2 regions of the Comamonas terrigena NBRC 13299 genome follow, and region 2 is predicted to be linked to the other one. Evidence: predicted binding sites of a transcription regulator. Region 2 holds the regulator's gene; the other holds the start of a gene.
What was found. The regulator sigma-54, encoded in region 2, starts transcription at its own class of promoters, with help from an activator protein. The targets are predictions, from matches to a motif close to TGGCANGNAANCTGCTTT.
Positions count from the first base shown of each region.

Region 1: the regulator sigma-54 is predicted to act here: its motif matches at 3,373-3,390, upstream of CT3_RS06510 (flavin monoamine oxidase family protein).

Region 1 is NZ_AP019749.1:1,418,889-1,423,877, reverse strand. Features, by position in the region: gene CT3_RS06525 (MoaF-related domain-containing protein) at 1-323, opposite strand, end outside; gene rarD (EamA family transporter RarD) at 822-1,712, opposite strand; gene CT3_RS06515 (MFS transporter) at 1,795-3,108, shown strand; gene CT3_RS06510 (flavin monoamine oxidase family protein) at 3,447-4,989, shown strand, end outside.
Region 2 is NZ_AP019749.1:4,406,217-4,411,205, reverse strand. Features, by position in the region: gene CT3_RS19970 (SPOR domain-containing protein) at 1-191, shown strand, start outside; gene CT3_RS19965 (thiol:disulfide interchange protein DsbA/DsbL) at 261-911, shown strand; gene lptA (lipopolysaccharide transport periplasmic protein LptA) at 1,066-1,707, shown strand; gene lptB (LPS export ABC transporter ATP-binding protein) at 1,704-2,483, shown strand; gene CT3_RS19950 (RNA polymerase factor sigma-54) at 2,540-4,105, shown strand; gene CT3_RS19945 (ribokinase) at 4,310-4,989, shown strand, end outside.

The DNA of each region.
Region 1 (4,989 bases), 1.7 Mb from region 2:
TTGCCGTCCACAAACATGGAAGCGCGGTGGCCACGCTCGCTCTGGTCGTCGGCATAGGACCAGAATGCCTTGACCGTGCCGTTTTCGGTATCGATGAGCTGGCTCACGGTGAAACCGGTCTTTTCGATCCAGTTCAGGAAGTGCAGCGTGTCGGACAGTTGCAGATAGCTCAGGCGTTCATGCCCTTGCGTGATGTTGCCGTTCTTGTCGCGCACCCTCCAGTGCAGATCCCCCCGCACGGTGTAACGGACTTCGGCAGTGCTTTCAGGGAAGTCGATGACGGCTTCACGACCCAGGAGTGCGCCGATGTATTGCATTGTCATGATGGTCTGCCTCTGTCGTTGTATCGGTTGAGCGCGGTATGTCGAAAACGCCTTTGCTATGGAATTGATTGTTCAATAGCCCACCCCATGGACATGTAGGAATAGTCAGCATGATCGGGAAGTCAGACTGCCAGCGCCAGATCGCCCTCACTTTCCTACATTCCCGCCGAACGGTTTCCGGTACCGATCCATGGCGTTTCACCGCCGGCGACTGCGGATGCCAATGCTGCTGGGACTGCCGCCAGGCACCAAGCGCACCGGTCCAGAAAAATCACCGAGGCAGAACGCACCTGCCCACAGCGCTCGCCCCTCCAAGGCGCTGCCCGGACTTATGCCCACTGCGTGTGGGCGCCCTTGTGGATAACTTGCCTGTAAACCGGCCCAGGCCACGCCCAGCATGGCTTTGGCGCCATTGCCCGTTTTTTCATCACATCCGGCACGCGATGCCACCGGCCCGGCAGGCCGCCCCTTCGACCCAGCGTGCAAGAACGGCAGTGTCTACACCACTTTCCGGAGGCGCTCCTGCCGCAGCTGCACCACCGCTTCCACCACCAGCACCGCCACCGCCGCAAAGATGGCGATATACAGCGGCTGCTGTCCGGGCGCCAGCTGCTCACCCAGCAACAGCGCCACCAGGGCCAGCAGCACCGGCTCCACATAGGACAGCAAACCGAACAAGCCCATGGGCAGCCAGCGGCTGGCCAGCATGTACAGCGCCAGACCGGCCGCACTGACCACCCCCAGCAGCGGCAGCATGGCCTGCAGATGCGATGCAGACTGCCACACCAGCAGGCCCGACGGCGCACGGGCCATGAACCACAGCGCGGCCGGCACCAGCAGCGCCATGTCCACCCAATGCCCGCCCAGGTTGTCTGTGCCCAGCTTGCGGCGCAGCGCAAAATAGACCGGGTAGCCCAGGCAGACGATCCCCGTTTCCAGCGCCAGCCCGCCCGCGCGCCACAGCTCCCACGCCACGCCCAGACTGGCCAGCACCGCAGCCAGCATCTGCGGACGGGTCAGGCGTTCCTGAAACAGCAAGCGCCCTGCCAGCACCAGGATCAGCGGCAGCAGAAAATAGCCCAGCGACACCGGCAGGGCCTTGCCGTGCAATGGTGCCCACATGAAAAGCCACAGCTGCACCCCCAGCAATGCAGCGCTGGCCAGCAGCCCCAGCACCAGCGACGGCTGGGCGCGCACCCGGGCGACCATCGCCTTCAACTGTCCCTGCTCCTGCAGCAGCCACAGCAGTGCCGTGGTGAACGGCAAGGTGACCACCACGCGCCAGCCAAAGATCTGCTCGCCGTCCAGCGGAGCCAGCCAGGGCGCCATGGCATACAGCAGCCCGAACATCACCGAAGCCAGCACCGATGCCAGCACACCCTTGACCATGCCTATCCCCCTTGCAAGCCGCGCATTGTCGGCCATGGCATGCACCTGGCATGACGCGCAGGTGGCGGCATGGTGCAGACAGATGCGCCAGAATGCAGCGCTTGTGCCTTCCTCGACGGGTCTCCCCTTGTCTTCTACCGCCCCCACCCCGGTGCACGGCAGCGCGCTGCGCCAGCCGGGCTTTGTTCCCTTTCTCGCTGCCCGCATGCTGGGCTTCTTCGCCCAGCAGATGCAGGCCATCGTCGTGGCCTGGCAGGTCTATGACATCACCCGCGATCCGCTGTCGCTGGCCCTGGTGGGACTGGCGCAGTTCCTGCCCATGCTGCTGCTGCTGGTGCCTGCCGGGGATCTGAGCGACCGCATGAGCCGCAAGCGCATCCTGGCCGTCAGCTGGAGCGTGGCAGCCTTGTGCGCCGGTCTGCTGCTGTGGCTGACCACGCTGGGCGAACATGGGGTGGGCGGCATCTACGCCGTGCTGGTGCTGTTTGGCTGCAGCCGCGCCTTCACCAGCCCGGCCATGCAAAGCCTGCTGCCCCAGATCGTGCCGCGCGAACACCTGGCCCAGGCCCTGGCGACCAACAGCATGCTGATGCGCACCTCGGCCATTGCCGCCCCCATGCTGGGCGGCCTGCTGTATGGCCTGGGTGGCGGCGAGTTGACCTATGCCGTGTGTGCCGTCGCCCTGGTGCTGGGCGTGCTGCTGCTGGCGGTGGTGCCCGTGCGCTACGCGGCGCCACGCCAGCCGCTAGAAGGCACGATGTGGCAGCGCGCCGCAGAAGGCATCCGCTTCATCCGCAGCCGTCCCATCGTGCTGGGCACCATCTCGCTGGATCTGTTTGCCGTGCTGCTGGGCGGCGTGGTGGCGCTGCTGCCGGTGTATGCCAAGGAAGTGCTGCACACCGGTCCCGAAGGGCTGGGCATGCTGCGCTCATCGATGGCCGTGGGCGAGGTGGCCATGGGCCTGTGGCTCAGCACCCGCCCCATCCAGCGCCATGTGGGCAAGGTGATGTTTGCGGCCGTGGCCGTGTTTGGCATGGCCAACCTGATCTTCTCGCTGTCGCACTGGTTCTGGCTGTCGCTGGCCTGCCTGGCGGTGGCTGGTGCTGCGGACATGGTCAGCGTTTACATCCGCTCGGCCCTGGTGCAATTCTCCACGCCCGACGCCATGCGCGGCCGGGTGAATGCGGTGAACATGCTGTTCATCAGCTCCAGCAACGAGCTGGGCGAGTTCCGCGCCGGTGCCATGGCATCGGCCATTGGTGCCGTGCCGGCGGCCATTGCCGGCAGCCTGTGCACGCTGGGGGTGGTGGGCACCTGGATGCGGGTGTTCGAGCCCTTGCGCACAGTGGACCGGCTGGAAGACGCTGCCCGCTCCAGCAGCCACCCTTCCGCGTGAACCACCGCTGCTTGCAGCGCTCGCTGCAGGTCCTGGGGCCGTAGCCGCATCCCACCACCAGCCCGCTTCCGAGCGGGCTTTTTTGCGCCCCGCGCAGGCAGCGCAACCCGGCACGGCTCGACCAAAAACACATCAATTAACAAGTTCATACACTCGCTCACAAAGCTGCACCAAAGTAGCTTTTCGCATCACGGCATTGGTGCGCACCACAACCATAGCGGTGCAAATTTAATAGCTGCATGCGCTTTCTGTATCTATCCAAGCTGGCATACGAGTTGCACTAGCCAAGGCGGTCTGCGTACTTCCCGCGCGGCCGTCAACAGAAAGCAAGCTGACCTATGCCAGAACAAAAAACTCCACTTACCAGACGGAAACTGCTCTCGATGATTGGCCAGGTGGCCGGTGGCTCGGTGATGTATCAGGCCATGACTTCCCTGGGCCATGCGGCCGAATCCAGCTACACCGGCCCCATCCAGCTGGGCAAGGCCAAGCCCGGGGCCTCCGTGGTGGTGCTGGGCGCCGGTCTGGCCGGCATGGTGGCCGCCGTGGAACTGCGCAACGCCGGCTACAAGGTCACCGTGCTGGAATACCAGAACCGCGCGGGCGGCCGCGCCTGGACGCTGCGCGGTGGCGACAGCTTCACAGAGCTGGACGGCACCACGCAGACCGTGGGGTTTGCCAAGGGCAACTACCTGAACCCCGGCCCCTGGCGTGTTCCCCACAACCACCACGCCATGATGGACCTGTACCGCCGCTACGGCATCCAGCTGGACGTGTTCAACCAGGTCAACCACAACGCCTATGTGCACAGCAGCAAGGCGTTTGGCGGCAAGCCCCAGCGCTTCCGCCATGTCTCCACCGACTTCCGCGGCCATGTGTCGGAGCTGCTGGCCAAGGCCACCAACCAGGGCGCCCTGGATGCCGTGATCCGCAAGGAAGATGCCGAAAAGCTGCTGGCCGCGCTGAAGAGCTACGGCGCGCTGGACAAGGAATACCGCTACGCCGCCAGCCTGCACACCAGCGAATACCGCGGCTATGACATCGACCCGGGCGGCGGCCTGATGGACCGCGCCAAGGCCTCCCAGCCCATCGCCCTGCACGACGTCCTGCAGTCGAACCTGTGGTCGCAGATCGGCGCCGGCAACCTGACCGAATTCCACAGCACCATCTTCCAGCCCCATGGCGGCATGGACATGCTGCCCAAAGCCCTGGCCAAGGACCTGGGCCAGGCCATCCAGTACAACGCCCGCGTCACCCAGATTGCGCAGAACGACAAGGCCGTCACCGTCAGCTACACCCGCAACGGTGCGCCGCAGCAGGTCCAGGCCGACTGGTGCGTGTGCACGATTCCGGCCTCCATCCTCGCCCAGATGGACATCCAGGTCGGCGACACGATGCGCGCCGGCATCGAGGCCCTGCCCTACGGCAGCTCCATGAAGATCGGCCTGGAATTCAAGCGCCGCTTCTGGGAGGAGGATGAACGCATCTACGGCGGCATCACCAACACCGACCTGCCCATCCAGCAGATCTCCTACCCCTCCAACGACTACATGAGCGCCGGCCCCGCCGTGCTGCTGGGCGCCTACGCTTTCGAGAACACCAATGCCTACCGCTTCTCGTCGCTGACACCCAAGGAACGCATCCGCCTGGCCGTGGAATACGGCAGCCAGATCCACCCCCAGTACAAGCAGGAATTCCGCAACGGCGTCTCCGTGGCCTGGCACCGCATGGGCTGGATACAGGGCTGCTTTGGCGCCTGGAACGACACCTTGCGCGAACAGCACTACGACAACATGGCGCAGATCGACAACCGCCTGGTGCTGGCAGGCGAACACATCTCCTTCATCCCTGCTTGGCAGGAAGGTGCCGTGCTGTCGTCGC
Region 2 (4,989 bases):
ACGCCGATGCCCAGCGCGCCAAGCTGGCCATGCTGGGCTGGGAAGCCCGCGTGAGCGAGCGCGAGCAGAACGGCCGCACCGTGTTCCGGGTGCGGGTGGGTCCATTCGGCAAGCGTGACGACGCCGAGCAGCTCAAGGGCAAGCTCGACGGCGCCGGGGTGGATTCGGCCCTGGTGCGCGTGCAGCGCTGACCGGCAGAACTTTTTGCCACGGCCCGGCTCTGACTGGGCAGTGAATATCCCCTAACAGGAGTAGCTTTGATGAAACGCCGTGAGTTTTCCTTGGCCGTCACCTCGGTCGCATCTGCCATGGCCCTGGGCGCCACCGCGACCGCCCATGCCCAGGCCGCCGCCCCCAAGGAAGGCAAGGACTATGTGAAACTGTCCAAGCCCGCCACCACCGAGGCACCTGCCGGCAAGGTGGAAGTGGTCGAGTTCTTCTGGTACAGCTGTCCGCATTGCAACGCTTTCGAGCCGGCATTCGCCGCCTGGAAGCAGAAGGCTCCCGCCCATGTGGTGGTGCGCCGTGTGCCCGTGGCCTTCAACGCCAGCTTCGTGCCCCAGCAAAAGCTGTATTTCACGCTGCAGGCCATGGACAACTTCGATGCCATGCACGTCAAGGTGTTCCACGCCATCCACGTGGAGCGCAACAAGCTGGCCACCGATGACGCCATCTTCGAATGGGTGGGCAAGCAGGGCGCGAACGTGGCCAAGTTCAAGGAGATCTACAACTCCTTCACCGTGGCCAATCAGGTGCGCAAGGCTTCGGCGCTGCAGCAGGAATACGATGTGGAGGGCGTGCCTTCCATGGGCGTGGCCGGCAAGTTCTACACCGACGGCCCCCGCGCCGGCAGCATGCAGAACGTGCTGAATGTGGTGGATTACCTGGCCAACCAGAGCCGCAAGGCCTGAGCGGTCCCGCTTTCGCCCGGCAGGGCCTGACCGCCCTGCACCCAGCCCGCTTTCCAGCGGGCTTTTTTGTGTCGATTTCCCTGCGAGTCGCCCACAGGGCAGCCCTGGGGAAAACCAGTGCCCTACAATGGCTGCAAGATTCATGCCTTCTCACATGACACGCAAACTCCTCCCGATACTCGCGCTTACGGTCCTGGCAGCTGCCATGGGCACGGCACAGGCCGAAAAGGCCGATCGCAACAAGCCCATGAACATCGAAGCCGATGCGCTGCACCATGACGAGCTGCAGCAGGTCAGCACGTTCACGGGCAATGTGGTGCTGACCAAGGGCACCATCGTGCTGCGCGGCGCCAAGCTGGAAGTGCGCCAGGACGCCGAGGGTTACCAGTTCGGCAAGGTCTGGGCGGCCCCCGGCAAGCGCGCGTTCTTCCGCCAGAAGCGCGACACCCAGCCCGGTGCACCCGAAGAGTACGTGGAAGGCGAAGGCGAAATCATCGAGTACGACGGCAAGAAGGACGATGTGCGCCTGATCCAGCGGGGCCAGCTGCGCGGCTACACCGGCGCCACGCTGAGTGACGACATCACCGGCAACATCATCACCTACAACAACCTGACCGATGTGTTCACCGTGGACGGCAACCGCCGCGCCACGCCGGGCAGCGAGGAAGCTGCGGCCGGCTCCGGTGGCCGCGTGCGCGCCGTGCTGGCGCCCAAGACCCAGCCCCCGCAGGCCCCGGTGGCGCCGAGTGCGCAGCCGCTCAAGCCTTCGGACACCATGAAATCGCGCAACCCGTGACCCGCTCTTCCGACACCCCGACCGCCCCAGGCGCCAGCAGCCGCCTGGAAGTGCACCATCTGGCCAAGTCCTATGGCAGCCGCAAGGTGGTCAAGGACGTGTCCCTGGCCGTGCAGAAAGGCGAAGTGGTGGGCTTGCTCGGCCCCAATGGCGCGGGCAAGACCACTTCGTTCTACATGATCGTGGGCCTGGTGCGCAGCGATGCCGGCGATATCTACATCGACGGCCACTCGGTGGCGAACATGCCCATCCACCAGCGTTCGCGCCTGGGTCTGTCCTACCTGCCGCAGGAAGCCTCCATCTTCCGCAAGCTCAGCGTGGAAGACAATGTGCGCGCCGTGCTGGAGCTGCAGCAGGATGAACAGGGCAAGCCCCTGACCAAGGCCGAGGTGGAGCGGCGCCTGACCGATCTGCTCAAGGAACTGCGTGTGGACCACCTGCGCTCCTCGCCGGCGATTGCGCTGTCGGGTGGCGAGCGCCGCCGCGTGGAAATCGCCCGGGCCCTGGCCACGCAGCCGCGCTTCATCCTGCTGGACGAGCCGTTTGCGGGTATCGACCCCATCGCGGTGATCGAGATCCAGCGCATCATCGGCTTCCTCAAGGAGCGCGGTATCGGGGTGCTGATCACCGACCACAACGTGCGCGAGACGCTGGGCATCTGCGACCACGCCTTCATCATCAGCGACGGCCATGTGCTGGCGCAGGGCACACCGGAAGAGATTGTGGAGAACGCCGACGTCCGGCGGGTCTACCTGGGCGAACATTTCAGGATGTAGCCCGTCACTTCCGCCGCCACGACACACACACAAGATCACAGAGAGGGAGCGTCGCGTTGAAGCCTGGTTTGTCACTGCGGGTGTCGCAGCATTTGGCGCTGACGCCGCAATTGCAGCAGTCGATCCGCTTGCTGCAGCTGTCCACGCTGGAGCTGGCGCAGGAAGTCGAGCAGATGCTCGACGACAACCCGTTTCTGGAAGTCGACAGCGACGACGCCCCCCGCGAAGACTTCGGCCTGTCCCAGTCGGACACGCCGGCGCAGGGCGATGACTATGCCGCCGATGGCGCGCTGACGGCAGGGGCTGCGGAGGCGCCCGCCGACAGTGCGGAAGGCCCCGGCAGCACGGAATACGATGCCCCCGACTGGGAGGGCGACGGCACCAGCGAACTGCGCCCCGATGACAGCGAATGGGGCGGCGATGCCCCGGCGCGCAACGCCCAGGGCGGCGATGGCGACGAGGTCAGCGCCCTGGATCTGGCCCGTGCACATGAATCGCTGACCGACCACCTGCTGCGCCAGTCGCTGTCGCTGCACCTGTCCGAGCTGGACCGCTATGTGCTGCGTTTCCTGATCGAGAACCTGAATGACGACGGCTACCTCGAAGAGTCGCTGCAGTCCCTGGCCGAGGGCCTGGCCGGCACGGACGATCCAGAGCAGCTCGACGAGCTGGTGCACCGCTTCACCGTGGCACTGCGGCTGCTGCACAGCCTGGAGCCGGTGGGCGTGGGCGCCCAGGGGCTGGCCGAATGCCTGCAGTTGCAGCTGAACCATCTGCTGCAGCGCGGTGAGGCCGAGGCCAGTGTGGTGGAGACGGCGCTGACCATCTGCGCCCAGCCGCTGGACCTGCTGGCCCGGCGCGATGTGCGCCGCCTGATGCAGGCCACCGGCAGCAGCGAAGAGCGCACCCGCATGGCCATGGCACTGATCGCCCGGCTGGAGCCCCGGCCCGGCCGGCGCTTTGTCAATGTGGAGCGCAACATCATCGTGCCGGACGTGATCGTCACCCGCGCCGGCCGCCGCGCCAGCGAAGGCACACCCCAGTTCAACGTGCAGCTCAACCCCGACGTGCTGCCGCGTCTGCGCGTGCACGATGTGTATGCCGGTGCGCTGCGCGGCCACAAGGGCAGCGAAGGCCATGCCGGCCTGCAGCAGCGCCTGCAGGAAGCCCGCTGGTTCATCAAGAACGTGCAGCAGCGTTTCGACACCATCTTGCGGGTGTCGCGCGCCATCGTGGAGCGGCAGAAGAACTTCTTCGTGCACGGCGAGCTGGCCATGCGCCCGCTGGTGCTGCGCGACATCGCCGACGAACTGGGCCTGCACGAATCCACCATCAGCCGGGTGACCACCGCCAAGTACATGGCCACGCCGCACGGCACCTTCGAGCTCAAGTATTTCTTCGGCTCCGGGCTGGGCACGGAAACCGGCGGCAATGCCTCCAGCACCGCAGTGCGGGCGCTGATCAAGCAGTTTGTCTCGGCCGAGAACGCCAAGAAGCCGCTGTCGGACAGCCAGATCGCCGAAATGCTCAAGGAGCAGGGCATCGAGTGCGCCCGCCGCACCGTGGCCAAGTACCGTGAGGCGCTGAAGATCGCGCCGGCCAATCTGCGCAAGACGCTGTAAGCGCAGCGGGGCTGCAGAGGGCGGCGGGGCGCCCGGTGAGGCCACGGCCCGCGGTGGCGGAACCCCTGCGTGGCATGCTGCGCTGCCGCAATCCCCCAGACCCGTGCAAACCGGCTGGGCAGCGCCGGCAGTTGGAGGTATCGTGCAGCCATCCTTGGTTCATTCCGCACATGCCACGGCCGTTGGCAGCAAAGGAGACCCCCCATGGTTGCACCGCTTTCTTCTTCCGCGCTGCCTCGCAAGCTGCTGTCGGCGCAGCCCGAACCCGACCACCCGCACAGCGTGGCCCGCATCGCCGTGGTGGGAAGCCTGCACATGGATGCGGTGCTGCACTTGGAACGCGTGCCCCGGGCCGGGGAAACCGTGATGGCCCACAGCCTGCGCTACCTGCCTGGCGGCAAAGGCGGCAACCAGGCCGTGGCCTGCGCACGCCACGGCGCCCAGGTCACGCTGTTTGGCTGCGTAGGCCGCGACCACCATGGCAACAGCCTGCGGCTGGCGCTGCACGACGCCGGCGTGGACATGGACCATGTGCAGGTGCTGGACGGGGTCTCTACCGGTGCGGCCATGGTGCTGGTGGAGGGCAATGGCCAGAACCGGATCTGCGTGGTGCCCGGCGCCAATGTGCTGCTGGAGCTGCCGGATGAGGCGCTGCTGAACGTGCTGGCCCAGGCCGATTTCGTGCTGCTGCAGCGCGAGACCTCGGACAGCGTGCTGGAGCAGGTGCTGGAGGCAGCACGCAGCGCCGGCTGCCGCGTGGTCTTCAACCCTTCACCGGTGCGCGAGCTGCCTGAAGCCTGGTGGCCCCTGGTCCACACCCTGGTGGTCAATGAGGTCGAAGCCGCCGCCTACAGCGATCAGGTGGTGGACAGCCCGGCCACGGC